DNA from 3 places in the Robertmurraya beringensis genome. Region 1 is predicted to be linked to each of the others. Evidence: riboswitches for the same ligand, from Rfam matches in the RefSeq annotation. Region 1 holds a riboswitch; each other region holds the start of a gene.
The links. A riboswitch is a leader RNA that binds a small molecule or an ion and turns the genes downstream of it on or off. The one in region 1 is predicted to bind cyclic di-AMP.
Positions count from the first base shown of each region.

Region 2: linked by a shared signal. The riboswitch ahead of kimA (potassium transporter KimA) and the one ahead of ACFFHF_RS13620 (TrkA C-terminal domain-containing protein) in region 1 are both predicted to bind cyclic di-AMP.
Region 3: linked by a shared signal. The riboswitch ahead of ACFFHF_RS15950 (NAD-binding protein) and the one ahead of ACFFHF_RS13620 (TrkA C-terminal domain-containing protein) in region 1 are both predicted to bind cyclic di-AMP.

Region 1 is NZ_JBHLUU010000098.1:4,896-12,318, forward strand. Features, by position in the region: gene ACFFHF_RS13595 (EamA family transporter) at 1-54, shown strand, start outside; gene ACFFHF_RS13600 (DUF3231 family protein) at 153-431, opposite strand; gene ACFFHF_RS13605 (DUF3231 family protein) at 501-989, opposite strand; gene ACFFHF_RS13610 (hypothetical protein) at 980-1,102, opposite strand; gene ACFFHF_RS13615 (TrkH family potassium uptake protein) at 1,372-2,691, opposite strand; gene ACFFHF_RS13620 (TrkA C-terminal domain-containing protein) at 2,694-2,831, opposite strand; cyclic di-AMP (ydaO/yuaA leader) riboswitch at 2,906-3,032, opposite strand; gene ACFFHF_RS13625 (FMN-binding negative transcriptional regulator) at 3,088-3,699, opposite strand; partial or broken gene paiA (spermidine/spermine N(1)-acetyltransferase) at 3,722-4,230, opposite strand; gene ACFFHF_RS13635 (MarR family winged helix-turn-helix transcriptional regulator) at 4,255-4,707, opposite strand; gene ACFFHF_RS13640 (YczE/YyaS/YitT family protein) at 4,824-5,468, shown strand; gene ACFFHF_RS13645 (carbon-nitrogen hydrolase family protein) at 5,568-6,326, shown strand; gene glnA (type I glutamate--ammonia ligase) at 6,401-7,423, opposite strand, start outside.
Region 2 is NZ_JBHLUU010000116.1:58,365-65,787, forward strand. Features, by position in the region: gene purL (phosphoribosylformylglycinamidine synthase subunit PurL) at 1-541, opposite strand, end outside; gene purQ (phosphoribosylformylglycinamidine synthase subunit PurQ) at 525-1,208, opposite strand; gene purS (phosphoribosylformylglycinamidine synthase subunit PurS) at 1,205-1,459, opposite strand; gene purC (phosphoribosylaminoimidazolesuccinocarboxamide synthase) at 1,452-2,171, opposite strand; gene purB (adenylosuccinate lyase) at 2,242-3,534, opposite strand; gene purK (5-(carboxyamino)imidazole ribonucleotide synthase) at 3,538-4,692, opposite strand; gene purE (5-(carboxyamino)imidazole ribonucleotide mutase) at 4,679-5,167, opposite strand; purine riboswitch at 5,291-5,392, opposite strand; gene ACFFHF_RS17980 (NETI motif-containing protein) at 5,479-5,679, opposite strand; cyclic di-AMP (ydaO/yuaA leader) riboswitch at 5,836-5,964, shown strand; gene kimA (potassium transporter KimA) at 6,078-7,423, shown strand, end outside.
Region 3 is NZ_JBHLUU010000109.1:31,763-39,185, reverse strand. Features, by position in the region: partial or broken gene ACFFHF_RS15960 (IS110 family RNA-guided transposase) at 1-399, shown strand, start outside; gene ACFFHF_RS15955 (hypothetical protein) at 939-1,412, shown strand; cyclic di-AMP (ydaO/yuaA leader) riboswitch at 1,653-1,780, shown strand; gene ACFFHF_RS15950 (NAD-binding protein) at 1,850-2,503, shown strand; gene ACFFHF_RS15945 (TrkH family potassium uptake protein) at 2,505-3,824, shown strand; partial or broken gene ltrA (group II intron reverse transcriptase/maturase) at 4,791-6,600, shown strand.

The sequences.
Region 1 (7,423 bases):
ATGATTGTATTTTTGGCCTTAAGTAAAGCCTCTACTTCAGAGGTAAGTTACTAAATAGCAAATGCCCCTTTCCTACTTTGCTGAAAGGGCATTTTTAAAAATATCGCAGTATTGATTTCATCTGGTAATTTATTTTTTGTCAGTACATTAAATTAGTTATGTATGATTTTTCTGTCATCCGCATTAGGAGGTTGCTCCATCCAATTATTCATAATCATTAACTTACCAAAACTTCCATAAACAAGTAAATCATCTAAAATTGCTTTTTCACATAACATTGCAATATCTGCTCTCATACTGTAAATCGCAGCAGTTCCGTAATAGGATATAGCTGCAGCAAATAAAGAGCCTGCATGAAACAACATAAGTTTATCAGAAAATGGTGCTATATTTGAATTTGTTAAATCTGAGTCAAATGTACGAGGGTATATGCAGGTTTTCTTCTAGTAATAATTTTGAAAAAATGCCAAGGTGTTTATTAGCTGCATTAATACACTTTTCTAGAACCTATTTACTTCTTTATCTTTACATACTTGTCTAAAGGCGATTAGACATCCCTTTGTAATGGAACTTTTTTCTAAATTAAAATATATATTACCACTTTCAAGAGAATTCATGGTTCTTTTATTACCAAATATATCCGTTACATAATCAAGAGTGCTGATAAAATGAATTTTATCTGGTGTTGAATACAATGGTGGTTTATCTATAAGATTTTTATTAACAAGGACTGCTAATGTTTCGTTATATAAATCCATAGTGGTAATATTACATTGATAATAAAAATCTCTTATATTCTTACGAATGGAAAGAGTAAAAGCTAGGCTGTAAGACTGTGCTGCGTGCATAGACATAGTATGAATATAATGTAAGCAAAAAATATCAGTAAATAAAGGAGGAGCATCCAAATTAACATCTTCTTCATCAAATCCTTTAGGAACAGGAAAATCTTCTTGTTTAAATACTTCCTTCAGTTCTGTTAGAAAGATCCTTTGGAGCCCACCTTTATCTTTCTAACAATAAGGTCAGATGTATCGTGAAAAGTGTTCTTTATATTCATCATATTTTCTTTTAAGCAGTTTTGAATTTCTATATTAGTCACCCTTCTCCCTCCCTTAAAAGTGAGTATTTGGAATGGTCAAATTACTATACTTTTACAAGCAATCTGAACTGTCGGATATAAGGTGTTCTGATTAGAAGTGAAACAAAAAATTGCCATTGAAAAAGCAGTTGATGTGATAATCAACTGCTTTGTTTTTTTATTTCGGTTAATAGCTTCATGTTCATGATATGAGAATAAACATGAAGTAATCTGCTTTAAATTAATATGCTACATGAAATGTTAAATTTAGGAAGCTTTATGTAAATTGATCAACCTGTTAACACATCTTCCTGCGGATAACGGATTTTCGACTTTTCTTGACGTGCAAGAGAAAAAGCAAACGTTAAAGGACCTAACTTGCCTGCAAACATGACAATAATAATGACCAGCTTACCGATGATCGAGAGAGTTCCAGTGATTCCCATGGATAAACCTACTGTCCCAAACGCAGAAACGACTTCAAACACAATCGGTAGGAAAGCTGCTTCTTCTGTAATGGTTAATACAAAGATGGCCAAGAAAATTAAAGTTAAAGAGATCATAGTAATAGCTAATGAGCGGAATATGATGGTTTCAGCGACCGTTCTTCTAGCCACTACAATTTCTTTTTTACCTTTGAGGTACGTTACCACAGCTAACACGATGACAATGAATGTCGTTAGTTTGATTCCTCCACCCGTCGATGCACTGCCCGCACCTACAAACATTAGTAGTATCATAAAATGGATCGTTGGATCACTCAAACTTCCAATATCCAGACTGTTAAATCCAGCTGTTCTAGTTGTCACTGCTTGAAAATACGATGCCCACCATTTTTCAACCAAGGATAAGGAGCCAAGTGTATTCGGATTTCCATATTCTAAAATGAAAATGAAAAGCATGGCAACAATATTTATAGAAAAGGTACCGACAATCATTATTTTTGAATGTAAACTAAGTTTTCGAAAGGTATCTTTACTTTTTAAATCGGCTAAAACCGTAAATCCAAGACCTCCAATGATAAACAATAATGTGATGACAATATTTATTATTGGGTCACCTACGTATCTACTAAGTCCATCCGACCATAACGCAAAGCCAGCATTATTGAACGCAGATATAGAATGAAAAAAGCTATAATAAATCCCCTTCGACCACCCCAGCTCTGGAACCCAGCGTAAGGACAACAACACCATGGCAATGAATTCAATAACTAATGAAAAGAAAAACAAGTTCCTGACTAATTGAACGACTCCACCAAGTGAAGTTTGATTCATGGATTGTTGAACAAGGATTCGCTCCCTAAATCCAATCTTTTTTCCAAGAACCATAAAGATTAAAACCGCAAATGACATAATTCCCAATCCGCCTAATTGAATCAATGAGACAATTACAATCTCGCCAAACAAGGTGTATGCTGTTTCTGTATCAACCACTGCTAGGCCAGTAACAGTCATGGCTGAAGTTGCCGTAAATAGTGCATCCCACCAACTGATCGATGTCGTGGTTGCCCATGGAAGTTTAAGAAAAATCGTTCCTATAATAATAAAGATAGTAAAAACTAAAATTAATAATTGAGAAGGATTCATGTTTATCATCTTGGTTTTCATTCTTATACACCTTTTTCTTCAAAGCGATTCAAGTCTGCATTATGACCAATCACAATCAACACATCACCCTTTTGGAGAATTTCTTCAGCAAGTGGTGCCACAATCACATTGTCATCGCGCTGCACAGCTATTTGTTTCATCTGTAACTTCCTTCCCTTTCTTGATTAAAAAAGACCATTCTAAAGAATAGAATGGCCTGTATGTATAAAAATACATCCACCCTCAATAACACCTACGAGGTTAGCTGACGGATTAGGAGTTGAGAGTCTCCTTCTACAAATTGTAGATTCACCCCAAAAGATTGGTTCCCCCGCTCAATAAAGATTCGGCTTTTTTATTTAGTTTTATCTTAGACAAATATATTACTTGCACAATATACTGTCAATAAAGAATCCATTACTTTTTTAGATTAGCCTTCATCAAAGAAGCAATCTGTTTCTCATCTGTATTTGAACAACGATCTAGTTGTTCAATAACTAGCTCTTGTCGCTGTGTAGAATGGTTTTGACTTAACTTCGCTTTTCCTTCGATTTTATTGATTTTTATTTTGAAACCTTGAATTCCTTTGTTCATTCCAGTGAGAAACTCACCATCTACGTTCTGTAATTTGTATGAACTGTCAGGAGCCTCATATTTTAATACCATTTCATGTAAAGAATTCATTAACTCATGTTCATCCTCTAAAAGCTCGACTTCTCCATACACATGAACAGTCACGTAATTCCATGTTGGAACCGCCTTATTTGTCTCATACCAAGATGGGGAGATATAACAATGAGGACCATGGAAAATAGCTAGTACGGTTTGATTTTGGATATTAGTCCACTGAGGATTGGGACGAGCAAAGTGTCCGTATAAGTAGGTATTCTCCTTGTTCAACATTAATGGTAAATGAGTGGCGAATGGCATTCCGTTATTTTGAGAAATAAGCGTCGCAAAACTATGCTCTTTCATTATATCGTAGGCTATTGTTTCATCTGTGATCTTAAAATAGTTTGGAATATACATGTAATTCCCCTTTCCTAAAAAGTTAGATGAGTGTTTTCGTCATGATCAAGTCCCTTTGTTCCTCATCACCCATATAAAAAGAATGCTCTCCTGTTTGGACAAAACCCATTTTCTGATAAAAAGCAATCGCATTTTCATTTTTTTCCCATACACCTAACCAGATTTTCTTCATATCACGCGCCTTTGCTATTTCTATCGCTTTATTTAGCATATATTTACGTGTTTTTGACATTCTCTTTTTATATAAATTCTCTCAATTTCAAGTGCTTCATCACCCATTTCTTCCGTCTGAGCATCCTTGGTATTTACCTTTAAATATCCAGCAAGTTCATGATTTAAATAAACAAAAAAGAATTGCGAAGAAATATTAGCTAATTCTTTTTCTAGCTGGTTTAAGTGGAATGCCCTCTCCATATAGGCCTTCATATTTTCGGGTGAATTCTGCTGCTTAAATGTCTCATTAAAAGTTACATAACTAATTTCTTGAAGTTGGCGTGAATCCTCAAGGGTACATGGTTGGATATTTATCATTAAATCTGTCGCTCCTTTATATCATCAATAATTTCTCTTGTTTCCCTTTTTTACAAATTCCCAGTCTTTTTCTACATTTTTTCTAACTCTTTGAAGATGATGGAACAAGGTTTCTACTTCTTTTTCGGAAAAGCCCTCTAACGCTACCTTATTGGAATAATCATTTTCTCTTTTGATATAAGGATAGACCTGTTTCCCTTTCTCTGTTGGAAAGAGTTTTTTAATTTTTTTGTTCTGTTGATCTTCTTTTTTTTCAATAAACCCATTCATTTCGAGTTTTTTTATCGCTCGAGCGGCTGTTGTTCGATCGACTTTTATCATTTCCGCTACCTTTTCTTGAATAATCCCAGGGTTTTCGCATATTCTCACCAAGTACAAATACTGTCCTTTTGTCAGGTCATACTCTTTAAACTCTATATTGCTTATTGAATCTAATGCTCTTGCAATCATTCCCATTTCACGAAGAATTTCCTTCATAATTCCCTCCTCAGCACGTATTTTTGTTGCAAATACAATAAAAATAGTATATGTTAAATTTAACCTAATTTTGTTGCGTTTGCAACAAAAAAATAATGATAAAGAGGTCGAGAAAAGTGAAATATGCTTTATATGTAGTAGGAATTTTCATATTAACCCTTGGTATTTCTTTCACTATACAATCAGACCTGGGCACTTCACCTTTTGATGCAGTTTTAGTGGGACTTTCCAAGACTGTGGGATTTACTGTGGGTAGTTGGGAAATCATCCTAGCTTTCCTAATCATTTGTTGTAATTCCATTTTAAAAAGACAAAGACCAGAAGCTTTGGGGTTGTTAACGGCATTGATAACAGGTATTGGTATTGATCTGTGGCTTTTTTTATTGCGCGATTGGGTTTCACCTGAACATTGGTACAGCCAATTGATATGTTTTGGAATGGGTTTAGTTGCTATAGGATTAGGAACGGCAACCTATTTACACACCCATTTTGCACCGATTCCAGTGGACCGATTAACCTTAATCATCCAAGAATTAACTAGAACAAATATATTTGTTTCGAGAACATTCATTTATCTCGTATTCTTGATCATGGCCATCCTTTTAAAAGGACCCATTGGCATTGGAACTCTTTTAACCGTTTGTTTTGGGGGTCTTATCCTTAATTCCTTTATGCCAATCACTGAAAAAGTAGTAAACCGCCTATTAGCAAGATCTAGTTCATTACCAAATTATGATCAGGATAATCACCATTCAACATAGCATGTAACAAATTTCTTAGGAAGGTGTTCTGCCATCCGCTCACTTCCCCCGTTTCATTGATATAATACTCATTATCAGTAATTCTAAATGGGGGAAATCATGAAGAAAATAAAAGTAGCTTTATTACACTTGCTGCCAATTGCAGGTGATATCGAAAATAATCAAAGGCTCATTGAAACAGCCGTTAAACAAGTGGCGGATCAACAGGTAGATTGGATTATTACCCCTGAATTAGCCGTTAGCGGATTGCAATTTTCTCAAAAGATTGGAACTCAGTGGATCAAGCCACAACCGGATGAATGGATGACAAACTTTATAACCTATGTTCAATCTTTGAATACTACTGTATTTCTTGGGTGTCCTGAACGGTCAGAAACTGGAGAGCTTTATAATTCCGTGTTTGTTATAAACCCTGATGGTCAATTAATAGGTAAACAAAGGAAGATTGCAAGTATCGATGATTGGTCTACATCTGGCACTTCCATTGAACCTATTGACATGGGTCATGTGAAAATTGGTGTATTAATCTGTGCGGATGCTTATACCCCAAACATTGCGGATACCTTTTTACATAAAGGAGCTGAGATCTTAATTGCACCATCCTCCTGGGGCCCAGGGCTACACGGCCCAAACGGTGAGTGGGAACAAAGATCAAAGGATACTGGATTGTGTGTATTTGTTTGTAATCGTACAGGAGAAGATGAGTCGGTTACCTTTTGGGAAGCTGAAAGTCTAGTTATTAAGAATGGGAAACGTCTCCTTACGCACCAATCCAAACAATCGGCTATTTTAACTTTTGAATGGGACTTAGAAAAAATGGATTTAGTCTCCCCTGACTTTACCATTACCATCATTTAATTGATCATTTACAAAAGGAAAGGATGGAACATATTGGTTCCATCCTTTTTATTCTATATAGTTGATTGTTCAAATTAGAACTTTGAGTGATAGTTTTCAATTTCCCAAGCGTGAACGGAGATGCGGTAGCTATCCCACTCTGCTTTTTTCATTGCTACATATTCACCATATACGTGCTCGCCTAATGCTTTAGCACCAAAGTTACTAGCTTCTAATTCAACTACAGCTTCTTTTAAGCTTCCAGGAAGATTCTCAATTCCTAAATGAGCTCTTCTCTCATCTGTCATATGGAAGATGTCTTCGTTAATTGGAGCTGGAGCTTCTAGTTCTTTTTCAATTCCATCTAAACCTGCAGCTGCAATGACAGCAAACGTTAAGTATGGGTTTGCAGATGGATCTGGACAACGTAATTCTACGCGAGTCGCAAGACCTTTCTTTGCTGGAATACGGATAAGAGCCGAACGGTTAGATGCTGACCATGCAAGGTAGCATGGCGCTTCATAGCCAGGTACTAAACGCTTATAAGAGTTTACTAGCGGATTTGTTACAGCCGCGAAGCTCTTTACGTTTTCAAGTACACCTGCAATGAAATGGTATGCTTTCTTCGATAATTGTAACTCATCCGATGGATCAAAGAAGGCATTTTCGCTTCCTTCAAAGAACGACATATTCACGTGCATACCAGAACCATTGATTCCGAATGCAGGCTTCGGCATGAATGTTGCATGTAATCCAAATTTCTGAGCAATGGTTTTAACTACCCATTTATACGTAGTAGACAAATCTGCTGCTGTTAAAGCATCTGCATACTTGAAATTGATTTCATGTTGACCTTCAGCTACCTCATGGTGAGACGCTTCAATTGTAAAGCCCATTGCCTTTAATGCACGGTAAATTTCTAAACGAACGCGCTCTCCAAGATCATGTGGTGATGGCTCGAAATAGCCAGCTTTATCACTTAGTTCTTGAGTTGCGTAGCCATTTTCGTCTGTTTTGAATAAGAAGAATTCTAGCTCAGGTCCAACTGAAATCGTATATCCACTTTCAGCCGCACGCTCAACAGTTTTCTTTAAAACATTTCTTGTATCTCCATCAAA
Region 2 (7,423 bases), on a different contig from region 1:
AGCATGCATCAAACTGAATTTCTCCACCAACCGTTGGGATACCGATACAGTTTCCGTAACCCGCGATTCCAGCAACCACTTCTTTAAACAAATATTGAACACGGCTCGATGCGTCTAACTCACCGAAACGTAGAGAATTTAACAATGCGATTGGTCTTGCACCCATAGAGAATACGTCACGGATGATTCCGCCTACTCCTGTCGCTGCTCCTTGGTAAGGCTCGATTGCCGATGGGTGGTTATGACTTTCGATTTTAAAAACAACTGCCTGCTCGTCTCCGATATCCACAATTCCAGCACCTTCTCCAGGACCTTGAAGAACACGTGGACCTGATGTTGGGAACTTACGAAGAACCGGTTTTGAGTTCTTGTAGCTACAATGCTCTGACCACATAACAGAGAACAAACCTGTTTCTGTGTAGTTCGGCGTGCGTCCAAGAATGTCTTCTACCATTTGAAATTCTTCGTCAGACAAGCCCATTTGTGAATAAATTTTCTCTTGTTTAATTTGCTCCGGACTTGGCTCAAGCTTTAACAACATGTGAGTCCCTCCATTGTTTAACGATCGATTGGAATAACTTTACTCCGTCTGCTCCACCTAATAGCTCATCAACAGCTCTTTCAGGGTGTGGCATCATTCCTAGTACATTTCCTTGTTCGTTCATAATTCCAGCGATATCCGCTAAGCTACCGTTAGGATTATTCGTATATGTGAAAACGATCTGCTTGTTTTCTTTTAATCTAGTTAATGTCTCTTCATCACAATAATAGTTTCCTTCACCATGAGCGACAGGAATTTGGATGGTTTCTCCTTGCTTATAGCTACCAGAGAACATCGTTTCGTTGTTTTCCACACGAAGTTCAACATTTTTACAAATGAACTTTAAGCTTTCGTTACGACGCATCGCTCCAGGTAGTAAACCTGCTTCTAATAAAATTTGGAATCCGTTACATACACCGAGTACCGGCTTACCAGCTTCAGCTGCCTTCACGACTTCCTGCATGACGTTACTAAAGCGAGCAATAGCACCTGTTCTTAGGTAATCACCGTAAGAAAATCCACCTGGTAAAAGGATGGCATCAAATCCGTCTAAGCTGGTTGCGTCATGCCATACGTATTCTACTTCTTCTCCTAGTTCATCCTTAATCGCATGATACATATCGATGTCACAGTTTGAGCCAGGAAACACGATTACCGCAAATTTCACTGTGCAACACACTCCTCAATCTCATAGCGATAGTCTTCAATAACTGTGTTAGCTAGGATTTTTTCACATACTTCTTTAACTACTTCTTCTACATCACGATCTGATTTTTCTACTGTTAATTCCATATATTTTCCGATACGAACATCTGATACCGCCTGATAATTTAACGAATGTAGTGAATGAACAACTGCAGTTCCTTGTGGATCTAATACACTCTCTCTTAACGTTACAAACACTTTAACTTTATACATGTTGTGGTCCTCCTAATTTTTCAAGAATTGTTTCATATGCATCCGTTAAACTTCCTAAATCGCGGCGAAATACATCCTTATCAAACTTTTCATTTGTGACTGCATCCCAAAGGCGGCATGTGTCAGGCGAGATTTCATCAGCAAGTAATAATTCTCCTGCAGCATTCTTCCCGAATTCTAGTTTGAAATCGATTAAGCGAATTCCTAGCTCTTTGAAAAAGCTTGATAAAGTCGCATTTACAGTCAGTGCTTTTTCCTTTAATTGCGCTACCTCTTCAGGAGTGGCAAGCTTTAATTCTTCTACATGATCATCTGTGATAAGCGGATCACCTAATGCATCATCCTTTAAATAAAACTCCACTAATGGCTTTGACAGCTCCTTGCCTTCTTCTACTCCAAGGCGTTTTGAAAAGCTTCCAGCTGCCACATTACGAACGACTACTTCAAGAGGAACAATGTCCACCTTTTGAACAAGCTGCTCAGTCTCAGAAAGACGCTTTACAAAGTGAGAAGGAATACCCGCGTCATGAAGCTTTAAAAATAACAAACTAGTAATCTCGTTATTCAAGCGACCCTTCCCATCGATTGTTGCCTTTTTTTCACCATTAAAAGCAGTAGCTGAATCCTTGTACTCAATCCAAACAATTTGTTCATCATCCGTTTTGTACACCCGTTTCGCCTTGCCTTCGTATAATAAGGAACCTTTTTCCATTAGCAATCGTACCTCCTGAATCGGAATATTGGCAATTTTTTGAGTAGAAGCGCCGCTGGGACGCTTCTTTTTATAAACCTAATCTTTCAAAAATGGTATCTACGTACTTGATATGGTAGTTGTAGTCGAAGCAATCATCGATTTCAGCTGGGCTTAACTTGCTAGTAATCAGTTCGTCACTTTCGATAAGTGAGCGGAAATGAACTTGCTTTTCCCAAGCTTCCATTGCTCTAGGTTGAACCGTATCGTATGCTTGTTCACGAGTTAATCCTTTGTCAATTAGCGCAAGAAGAACACGTTGTGAGTAAATCAAGCCAAGTGTACGATCCATGTTTCTCTTCATATTCTCAGGGAAGACCGTTAAGTTTTTCACAATGTTTCCAAAACGGTTCAACATATAGTTGAGTGCGATCGTTGCATCTGGAAGAATGACTCTTTCAGCAGAAGAGTGGGAAATATCTCTTTCATGCCAAAGCGAAACATTTTCGTATGCAGTCATCATGTATCCACGAATCACACGAGCAAGTCCAGTCATATTTTCAGACCCAATTGGGTTTCTCTTATGTGGCATAGCAGAAGATCCTTTTTGCCCTTTTGCGAAAAATTCTTCCACTTCACGTGTTTCACTCTTTTGTAATCCACGAACTTCAGTTGCAAACTTTTCAATTGAAGTAGCAATTAGAGCAATCGTGCTCATATAGTGTGCATGACGGTCACGTTGCAAGGTTTGAGTAGAGATTGGAGCTGGCTTGATTCCAAGCTTTTCACAAACATATTTCTCAACGAACGGATCAATGTTTGCATAGGTTCCAACTGCACCAGAAATTTTACCGTATTCGATGCCTTCAGCTGCCTGCTTAAAGCGATCTAAGTTACGTTTCATTTCCTCGTACCATAGAGCAAGCTTTAAACCAAATGTCGTAGGTTCTGCGTGTACTCCGTGTGTACGACCCATCATAACCGTATGCTTATGTTCTTGAGCTTTATTTTTTAAGATCTCAACAAAGTTCTCTAGGTCTTTTAAAAGGATATCATTCGCTTGCTTAAGCATATAAGACAGTGCCGTATCCACCACATCTGTTGAAGTTAGGCCGTAATGTACCCATTTACGCTCTTCTCCAAGTGTTTCAGAAACAGCTCTAGTAAAAGCGACTACATCATGACGTGTTTCTTGTTCAATTTCATTAATACGGTCAATATTGAAAGAAGCATTTTGACGGATTTTTTCAACGTCCTCTTTCGGAATTTCACCAAGCTCTACCCATGCTTCACATGCAAGGATTTCTACTTCTAGCCAAGCCTTAAAGCGATTTTCCTCTGTCCAAATAGCTCCCATTTCCGGGCGTGTGTAACGATCAATCATGTTTTATCCTCCGATCAATTCTTCAATTTTACTCCAAATCCCACTGTCTTCAATTTCTGCTAGCGCATCTTCTACGTTCTCTCGAAGCAAGGTAATATGCCCCATTTTCCGCTTAAACTTCGGTTCGATCTTTCCATAAAGATGAATTTTCCAATCTGTTACGGATGGAATGGCTTGAAGCACAGCTTCTTGATGCTCTCCTAAAATATTTACCATGACTGCTGGTTTTAAGAGAGTCGTACGTCCTAACGGCAAGTTACATACCGCACGCACATGCTGTTCAAACTGTGACGTTTCACAAGCTTCAATCGTGTAATGACCTGAATTATGAGGCCGTGGTGCCAATTCATTGATATAAATATCGTCCTCTTTTGTAAGAAACATCTCAACCGCTAGCGTGCCGACCAACTGCAAGGCTGAGGCAAGCTTTTTTGCAAGCTCTAATCCCTTTCTAGCTGCATCTCCACTTATTCGAGCCGGAACAATGGTCTCATGTAAAATATTGTCTCGATGTATATTCTCTCCAATTGGGAACACTTCAGTCTGCCCACTTGCACTGCGAACAACGATTACTGAAATTTCCTTCTCAAAAGGAATCCACTTCTCTAACACACACGAACCATGTTCTAGTAACTTCTCAGCCAATGGCAGATCCTGTTCTGTCTTGATGACCAGTTGACCTTTGCCATCGTATCCACCAGTAGCTGTCTTTAAAACAGCAGGAAATCCAAGCCTTTTTATATTATCATAAATGTCTTGTACAGAATGGATGACCGCATAAGGAGCCACTTTCACTCCAGCCTTTTCAATAGCTGCTTTTTCAGTGATTCGGTTTTGAGTGACCTCTAGCAATTGGGTTCCTTGTGGTACATAAGCATGCTCTGCCAGCCATTTTAAAGCTTCTGCATCAATATTTTCAAACTCATAGGTGATCACATCACTTACACTCGCAAGTTCTTTGATTGCCTCAAGATCGTTATACCCTGCCACGATGCTCACATCAGATACTTGAGCACAAGGAGAATCTTCCGCAGGATCAAGGACAGCCACTCGGTACCCTTGAGCTTTTGCCGATAAGGCCATCATTTTGCCTAACTGTCCACCACCGATAATCCCAATCGTTTGTCCTGGCAAAATCACTGGATTAGACAAGCTCATCACTACTTTCCAAAACAGTTTGTTTCGTTGCTTCTCTTTTCTCCTGAAGCTTTAAAGCAATCTCTTCGTTAAAGGCTCCTAATATTTGAGCAGCAAGCAATCCCGCATTCGTCGCACCAGCTGTTCCAATGGCAACCGTTGCTACCGGAACCCCTCCAGGCATTTGTACAATCGATAGTAGGGAGTCTAAACCGTTCAACGCCCTTGATTGAACTGGAACACCGATCACCGGTAAAGTCGTTTTTGCTGCCACCATTCCAGGAAGGTGAGCTGCTCCGCCTGCTCCTGCAATAATGACCTTTATTCCACGATCACGAGCCGTTTCTGCATATTCAAACATCAAGTCAGGTGTTCGATGGGCAGATACCACCTTTTTCTCATACGGTATATTTAAATCGTCTAGCACGGTACACGCTAGTTTCATAGTTTCCCAATCAGATTTGCTTCCCATAATAATTCCAATTTGTGCTTCCACTGTACCCCTCCTAGCTAAATAATATAAAAAGCCCACACAGATTCTTTCCATGACGAGGAAAGGAATCTGTCCGGGCTTGTTCATACAAGATGGAAGAGACACAAAAGAAGCGCCTCTTACTCCGGGCATATCACATTTCCTCATAGTCCGATCATTTACGGTAATCGGGTAGAAACTCATGGGCCATATTCCCATTATTATACGAGGGCTATTTCTGAATCTTAATCTCATGTATATATTACATTCTGTTATATAATCTGTCAATGAAATTGTCGAACGTTTATAATTTATGTATAGTTAATGTTCGTGTTTTACTCTATTAACCGCGCTTCGAATACAATTTTCCTGGCGATCGGCTCATAAGTAACCTCTCCCGCCTCTTTTACTTCTTGAAAAACGGGCTTTTCTGTCCGCTTTACAGGAGTATACCCTTCTTTCGCCATACGTTCAAGACAATCACTTAATGTTTCGTTTTCCTCAACTTCGAAAATGGTTTTTTTTGGTTTTGTCATGTTACATGGTCCTTTCAGTGTCCTTTAATAGTAACCTATTATACCCATTAATACGGGGGAATAGAAGTCTACTTATGCTTACTTACGTTCAATAATAGTTAACAAAATTTTCATTTACATTTTTAAAGGGTGGGAGTATGATAATCAAAGTTTCATATTCTTAAATCGCTGAAACCATTGGTACGGGGGACCCAACTCTTCTGGGGTGAATCCTTTTAAAAGGTAGGGCTACTCATGAGGCCCGAATCCGACAGCTAACCTCGTAAGCGTTTTTTGAGAAGGAAGGTGGAGCTTGTGGAGCAAAATGGCTAATGTCTACAAGTCTTATTTCGTGATGACTTTGTAGGCTTTTTTTGTGGATTTTTTTAGTTAAATCTTACTAGATGGTGGTGTCAAACATGATCTCTTCTATAAAGAGATTACTTATAGGTAGACCTTTGAAGTCTGCCCAGTTAGGTGAACAAAAGTTAAATAAAACAAAAGCTTTAGCGATTTTATCATCGGATGCTTTATCATCCGTTGCCTATGGACCCGAGCAAATCCTGATCGTTCTCGTTTCTATAGGAGCCATCGCTTTTTGGTACTCTATTCCAATAGCGATTGGAGTACTTCTTCTTTTAACCGCTTTGATATTGTCTTACCGACAAATCATATATGCCTACCCTCAAGGGGGTGGAGCGTATGTGGTATCTAAGACCAATCTGGGTGTGAACCCAGGGTTAGTGGCCGGAGGATCCTTATTGGTGGACTATATATTAACAGTGGCTGTAAGTGTGTCAGCAGGTACCGATGCCATTACTTCAGCCTTCCCAGCCTTACATGACTATAATGTGGAGATTGCGATTGTATTTGTTATCTTTTTAACACTTCTAAACTTAAGAGGGGTAACAGAATCTGCCTCCGTTCTTGCTTATCCGGTTTATTTATTTGTTCTAGCCTTATTTATCTTAATCGGAGTAGGTCTATTTAACGTGATCACAGGTCAGGTGCCTCCTGAACTGCATACACCCATTGGAACACCAGTAGCAGGAATTAGCTTATTCCTATTGCTTAAGGCCTTTGCGTCAGGGAGCTCTGCGTTAACAGGAGTCGAAGCGATATCAAATGCCATTCCAAACTTTAAAGATCCTGCTCCAAAAAATGCGGCAAGGACACTGATGCTAATGGGTACATTACTAGCGATTTTATTATCTGGAATTGTCGTTTTAGCTTACTATTACGGCATTACTCCAAAGGCAGAAGAAACCGTCGTCTCCCAAATTGCTAGTCAAACCTTTGGTCGAACCTTTATGTATTTCTTCATTCAAGGGACAACCGCGTTAATTTTAATACTAGCAGCAAATACAGGATACTCGGCGTTCCCATTATTAGCTGTAAACATAGCCAATGATAAGTTTATTCCTCGTATGTTTACACTTCGAGGCGATCGACTAGGCTATTCAAATGGAATTATGATGTTAGGTTTTGCTTCTATCTTGCTCATTATTACTTTTCATGGACATACAGAAAATTTAATCCCATTGTATGCCGTTGGTGTCTTTATCCCCTTTACCCTTTCCCAAACTGGAATGATGGTAAAATGGATTCGCGAAAAGCCCTCTGGTTGGGTATCAAAGCTCATGATTAACTCGGCTGGCGCTCTGATAAGTTTCGTGGTTACAATGATGTTTTTTATCACAAAGTTTAGCCAGGTATGGCCGGTTCTTGTTTTTATTCCTGTGATTGTATTGGTCTTTCACAAAAT
Region 3 (7,423 bases), on a different contig from region 1:
GTTGCCGGCTTCTTTGCGGAAGTAGGAAATCTTCAAGATTATTCTCACCCTAGACAAATCATAAAGCTAGCTGGACTGAGCTTGAAGGAGAACACCTCTGGCAAACATAAAGGACAAACAAAAATCACCAAACGAGGTAGGAAGAAGCTAAGGGCTCTCCTTTTCAGGGTTTGTATGATTATGGTTGCGAAGAATTCGGCTTTTAAAGCGTTGCATGCCTATTACACGCAGCGTCCGGATAATCCTCTAAAGAAAATGCAGTCTTTGATAGCCTTGTGCAATAAGTTAATACGTATATTATTTGCCATTGGTAAAAAACAATTTGAGTTTAGTGAAGAGCGAATGTTAAAGGATATCCCTCATATGAGAGTAAACGTAGAAGTTGAAAAAACAGCTTAAATCAGTAGGACCAGTATAGTAGAAAAGAGTTTTAGGTGTTAGAAGTCTCGTACATTTGAAGCACGGATTAGTCAGCAAAGCAATAAAACTTCGGGCAAGGACCCTGTGGGGCAGCATGACTGACATCCACCTCATGGAAAGGTTGGACGAAGGAATTTGAGAGCGAAGACTCTGTGAGGCATGGGAGGGTTGACCTCCATAAGATATGTGGATATCCACCAGTGCGATCATATTTTTACTCATCCACCATTTTTTTGTAAGTGCGTGGCTGATGAGCTATCAGTCTTTTTACTCCAAAGCTCCAAATTTATCCTTACGAGATAAATCCAACCATAGTATCGAGCTTAAACTCTAAAATTACAATTTATAAAATACTGAGAATACTGGAGAAAACGTGAGTTTTCACTTTGTTTATTGAGGGAGGTTTATGGAATAGGAACTATTCTTATTAGTAAAATCGTTGGTAATTGCATTAGGTATAAATAGAGAAGGATTTCTTCGGGAATGATATACACAAACAAATTGAAAGGTCGATGTTATTGAAGAAAAAGCAAATGTTTTCTCTAACTATGATAGTCATTCCTTGGCTTTCTGTTTTGTTTATGGACAAGAAATCATTCTTAAGGTATTTACCTGTTGCAAGTTTTGTTAATCTATTTATAAGTGTCTTTAGTGTCATCAGCAATAAGAAAAGATGGTGGAAAAATAAAAACCCATTCTCCCCAGGGAATGTAGATTTCTCATACATATTAGGGCCATACTTTGTAGCAACATTATGGATATTTAAATTTACTTATGGTAATTTCCCGAAATATTTGATTGTTAATGTAATGCTAAATATCTTTAATGCTTTTCCTATGGCTACTGTGTGGGAAAAGGTGGGTGCATTTAAATTTAAAAAAATCACTCATACTAGCTGGTACTTTATTTGTATATTGCTATCAATTATTATCTACGGATATCAATATGTCATCGAAAAAACGATTGTAAATGAGAGTAGACTAAAATTATAGTTATAAAATATATCGCTTACGCTAGCTACTGTTAAAAGGGTGTTGATCCAGAGGTGGATTAATGCCTATTTCTGTTGAATTTCTTTGTTGTATAAAAGAAGCAGTTTTACTCAAGAGGAATAGCAAAAAAATAAAGACATAAAACAAAGTTACGCTTTGTAGATATTTTCTTCTAGATTCAACATTTAAACCACTTATTGACAACGAGAAAAAGTGGATATATATTTGTCTAAGAAAAAATTAAATGAAATGCCTAATCTAAATTGAGCGGGGGAACCAATCTTTTGGGGTGAATCTACGTTTAGTAGAAGGAGACTCTCAACTCCTAATCCGTCAGCTAACCTCGTAGGCGAATTGAGGGTGGAATGTATTTAATGATACGGGCCATTCTATTTTTTAGAATGGTCTTTTTTATTTTCTGGAAAGGACGGAGACAAATGAAGCAAATAGCCGTACTAGGATTGGGTAGATTTGGAGGGAGTTTAGTTAAAGAATTTAATGAATTAGGAATTGATACAATGGCAGTAGACAAAAGCATAGACAAAGTAAATGAATTTGCTTCTTATGCCACTCATGCTATCCAAGCAAATACTCTTGATGAACCTACTCTGAAGCATTTAGGTATTAGAAATTTTGATTTAGTGGTTGTCTCATTCGGAGACGATATTGAAGCAAGTATCTTAACTACCCTCCATTTAAAAGAGCTGGGAGTTAAGCAAGTGTGGGCAAAGGCTCAAAATGACTATCATCATAAAGTTTTAGATAAAATTGGTGCGGATCGAATTATTCACCCAGAAAGGGACATGGCCAAACGGGTAGCCCATTATATCGCATCCGAAAAAATTATTGATTATATTGAACTTTCTAAGGACCATAGTATCGTTGAAATAGTAGCATCCGATAAATTACATAATCAAACTTTACTTGAACTCGATGTTAGAGCAAAATATGGGTGCAGTGTGGTTGCTGTTCAGCGCGGGGAGGACGTAATTGTTGCACCAGTAGCGGAAGAGGTATTACAAAAAGGAGATGTTTTGATTGTGATAGGACATAATTCCGATTTAAACCGTTTTGAAGAAAAAGGTGTGTAACATGAAAAATAAATTTATAAACGTAAATCCGTCGCAATTATTGGTTTTGGTTTTTGCTATTTCTATACTATTGGGTACAATTCTTCTTAAACTTCCTTTTGCAACGACAACTACTGTTAGTTGGCTGGATGCACTTTTTACAGCTACATCAGCCATGACAGTTACAGGCCTTGTAGTTGTTGATACAGAAACAGCCTATACTCTTTTTGGTGAGATCGTCATTGCTTCTTTAATTCAGTTAGGGGGATTAGGGATCATGTCCTTTGCTGTCCTTATCTACTTGGTTCTTGGAAGGAAGATTGGTTTTAAAGAAAGAGTTCTCGTCCAACAGGCTTTAAATCAAACTTCTCTAGGAGGGATTGTTCAATTAGTAAGAAATCTATTCATCTTTTCATTAGGTATCGAGCTAATAGCCATGATTTTACTATCTCTGCGTTGGGTTCCTGAAATGGGGTTTGCTAAAGGAATCTATTATAGCTTTTTTCATTCTATTTCAGCCTTTAATAATGCTGGATTTGCCTTATGGTCTGACGGTTTAAGCCGTTATGTTGGAGATCCAGTTGTTAATATTGTTATAACTTTACTCTTTATCATAGGGGGAATTGGCTTTACCGTTTTAGCCGACCTAAAGAATAAACGAACGTTTCAAAAGCTTAGCCTACATTCGAAAATTATGATCATTGGTACGTTTGTTATAAACCTATTAGCCATGTTCTTTATATTCTTCTTGGAATATGGAAACCCCAATTCATTAGGGTCCTTATCTGTAGTGGAAAAATGGTGGGCATCGTATTTTCAAGCTGTTACGCCTAGGACAGCAGGATTTAACACTTTAGATATTGGGAGTTTAACCGACCCCACTATTCATCTAATGATTCTCTTAATGTTTGTAGGTGCTGGAAGTGCTTCTACAGGTGGGGGAATTAAACTAACCACATTCTTAATTATTGTGTTGACGGTTGTTACTTATTTAAAAGGAAAAAAAGAAATCGTTGTTGCTAGAAGATCTATAAGCGATACCATCATTTTTCGGTCACTTGCTATTACTATGATTGCTCTAACATTAGTATTTTTAGCTGTCTTTGTATTAACCATTACGGAGGATTCAACTTTCTTACCAATTTTGTTTGAGGTTGTTTCTGCTTTTGGTACCGTAGGCTTATCTATGGGGATTACTGCTTCCCTTTCAATTATTGGTAAGATAGTTATTATCATAGTCATGTTCACTGGTAAATTAGGGCCATTAACACTCGCATTTTCTCTTGCACGGCAGGAAAAATCTAAAATACGTTATCCTCAAGAGGATGTTTTAACAGGATAAGTATGTATGATTCATTTGGCCACCTTTAAGGTGGCTTTATTAAAGATATTTCAAGTTTGTGATAGGGGGCATTAATTTAGAAAGATTAATGCTTTTTCTTATGGAATCTTTTATTGCAGTTAAGGGCAGCATCCTTTAATGAGATAATGAGAATGAAATTTAAAGCTATGATTGTGAACCCATACACTTAAATAATAGGGGGCTTTTATTGTGCGAAATGTTTCTGGCTCAAATTGAGATTGGCTACAATACTCAGGTAAAGGTCAGACAGTTCCTGTCGGAACTGAAGGGTTATATCGAAGAATCAAATGATGGGGTAACGCCCTGAAGGGTTCTCTCTTAGTCGAATAGCATTTGAGTTAGTAAGAATGATAGTGTTATAAGCTCGGCGAAAAGGCGTGAGAAATTACCGTAGCAGTTTTGGCTGCCGAAAGCCTCCTCGATGGAGTGGTGTAATTCATGGTGCTTGAGTTGATTGAATATGGTGAGAATGCAAATAAACCTATAATAAAAGGTTAAGCTGACGAACTTCTGAATGTACGGGTCTACACGCCCAATACATAGAAATGTGTATATCACTTAATGTGAGGTTAACAGTGGATGAGTAAGACTAACAAATATAAAAGTCCATGATATGTTACAGGCATATGAACGGTTAACAGGCTTACAGGAAGCACCTAAGTTCATTCTATAATAGATATAATTCAACATTGTAAGCTGATATCGTGGAGAGCTTACTCTCTAAGAAGCGTTGATAAGGAAAGCAGTAATGAAAATAGTTACTGTATAACTTGTCTTTGTATCAGTGAAAGTGGTGGCACAGTACCAAGGAAAGGTCTAATCAACCTGGAGGGATAGCCACTAGACTAAAAAGAATCATTCAACCATGTAACACAGTTCTTTATCGGTTAATAAGGTTCTTGTGAGACTAAGAGAGGTTCAACTCCCAAGGGAGTCACCAACTTGTTGAAACGGAAGAAACTGAGACACAATGAATATTACGATATGCAACATTGCTTCGATAATTTATATTCTCAAAGTGTCGATGGTCAAAATTTCTATGACTTAATGAAACTGATCAGATCCGATGAAAATATACGTCTTGCTTATCGAAACATTAAAAGAAACACAGGGAGTAAAACAGCAGGGACAAATAAATTAACCATTGATGACATTAAGCATTTGTCGGTAGAAGGAGTAATTGAACACGTTCAAAATTCGCTTCAATCATACAAACCAGAATGTGTACGACGAGTTTTTATTCCTAAAGCAAATGGAAAAGTAAGACCACTAGGAATACCGACAATCTGGGACAGAATTATCCAACAATGTATCTTACAAGTCTTAGAACCCATCTGTGAAGCAAAATTTCATAAACATAGTTACGGCTTTAGACCAAATAGAAGTACCCACCATGCAAAAGCGAGATTAGAATCGCTTATCAATATGGCGGGTCTTTATCATTGTGTAGATGTGGACATAAAAGGATTTTTTGATAACGTCAACCATAGTAAGTTACTCAAACAAATATGGTCTATGGGCATTAAAGATAAATCCTTACTCTCTATTATTTCAAAGCTATTGAAAGCAGAGATTGAAGGAGAGGGTTTGCCAACCAAAGGAACCCCGCAAGGGGGAATACTTTCACCACTCTTATCAAATATTGTTCTAAATGAACTGGATTGGTGGGTCAGTAATCAATGGGAAACGTTTAAGAGTAACCATGAATATAAACAGAATGGAAGTAGAGTTAAGCAACTCAAGAAGTCAAACCTAAAGGAATGTTACATTGTCAGGTACGCTGATGATTTTAAGGTACTCTGTCACTCGCTCGCAAGCGATAAAAATGAATTATGCGATTACGGATTTTCTAAAAAACAGATTACATCTAGAGACAAGTGATGAAAAATCGAAGGTTATCAATTTAAAGAAGAATTCTTCCGAATTCCTTGGGTTCTCATTTCGAGCGATACAAAAAGGGAAAACTAGGTTTGGATTTGTAGCACAATCCAATATGACGAAGAAAGCTAAGTCCAATGCCCTCATTAAAATTAAAGATTCTATAAAAACAATACAGAAAAAACCGTGTGCCGAAACAGTTTGGCACTACAATACAGTAGTAATGGGAATTCAAAACTATTACGCACCAGCAACTAACATTTCTAATAATTTAAGTGAGTTGTCCTCCCACCTAAACAAGACTTTATATAATCGACTAAAGCATTTCAGAACAAAAGCTAAGTTTGATGAAATGACTACCACGCTCCAAAAACGCTATAAAGGATATTCACCACAATTCTTTAAAATTCAAAACATGGTGTTTGTCCCTATCTATGCCCAACGGCATAAAACGAATCTTTGCTTCTCGCAAGATATAAGTAATTATACTGCCGAAGGTAGAAAGAAAATACACAACAATTTAAAAGCGATTAACAAGAGCGTTTTAAGTCATGTCATGAAAATCTTTATTCCAAATCGAACGATTGAATATAACGATAACCGCATTAGCAAGTTCATTGCTCAATATGGAAAATGTGCAGTTACAGGAGCAGAACTTGGTAAGAGTGATTGGCATTGTCATCATAAGATTCCTTACCATATCTCAAAGGATGACCGTTATTCAAACTTGATAGTTCTACATGAAACTCTTCACAGGCTCGTACATCTGAAAGATATTAATAAAATTAATTCTATTCTTGATGATTTACAACTGAACAGCAAACTAAAGGGAAAAGTAAATGAACTCAGAAGCTTATGTAAAAACTATACGATTTGATTGGAATTAAACTAATTTCACTTGAGTACATAGAATTGAATGAATTGGATTAGTTGGAACGCCGTATGCGGTGAAAGTCGCACGTACGGTGTGAACAGGGGGAAAAGGGAGCGATAATCTCAAACCCTTACCTATCTGTATTAATAACATGTTTCAAAAGGAACTTCAATGTTGCTGCAAGTGAGTAATAATCTTAGAAGGGTTAAAACTCTTTTTATATCAAAAAGGTTTACTTTTGAGAGTACTAATACAGACTTTTAGAGATATCGCGTAAGCTGGTAACGGTAAAGGGGACCTATAAGAAGTAACACCAGTTAGAAAAAATGACGAGTGACATCATAATACTAAAACCAAAAAGCCTTTCAGTATTATTGTGTCATTTTATATTAAGTATCTTTGTGTCATTTTATTAATTCATGTCGCAATCTTTAATAAAATGGATTCCAGGTGCAAATAATTAAAGTAGATGCTCTAAATTAATCTAAAGACACTGAAAAAAACATCAGTTCAGTATGTTTGTGTCACTCTTGTAAGTATTTTTGTGTCGCTCGAGTCAGAACAAAGGGAACAGTATAGTAATAGAAAAGGTACTTCAACAATTCGTATAACACCAATTTTGTGAATTATTTAAAAAGGTGTTATAGACTCCGTATTTTGTCCTATTGTATATAGAATAGAAAAATATGTTCAATTCTGCATTAAGGGTTTGCGGAACAATGTTAAAAAACATAGTGGTTATCTAGACACATATAGGCGAGACGAAAACAAATAGTTTCCTTCAGATGGTATCTTTAGTGGAGAAAGTGTAGAGCATTCTATGCTG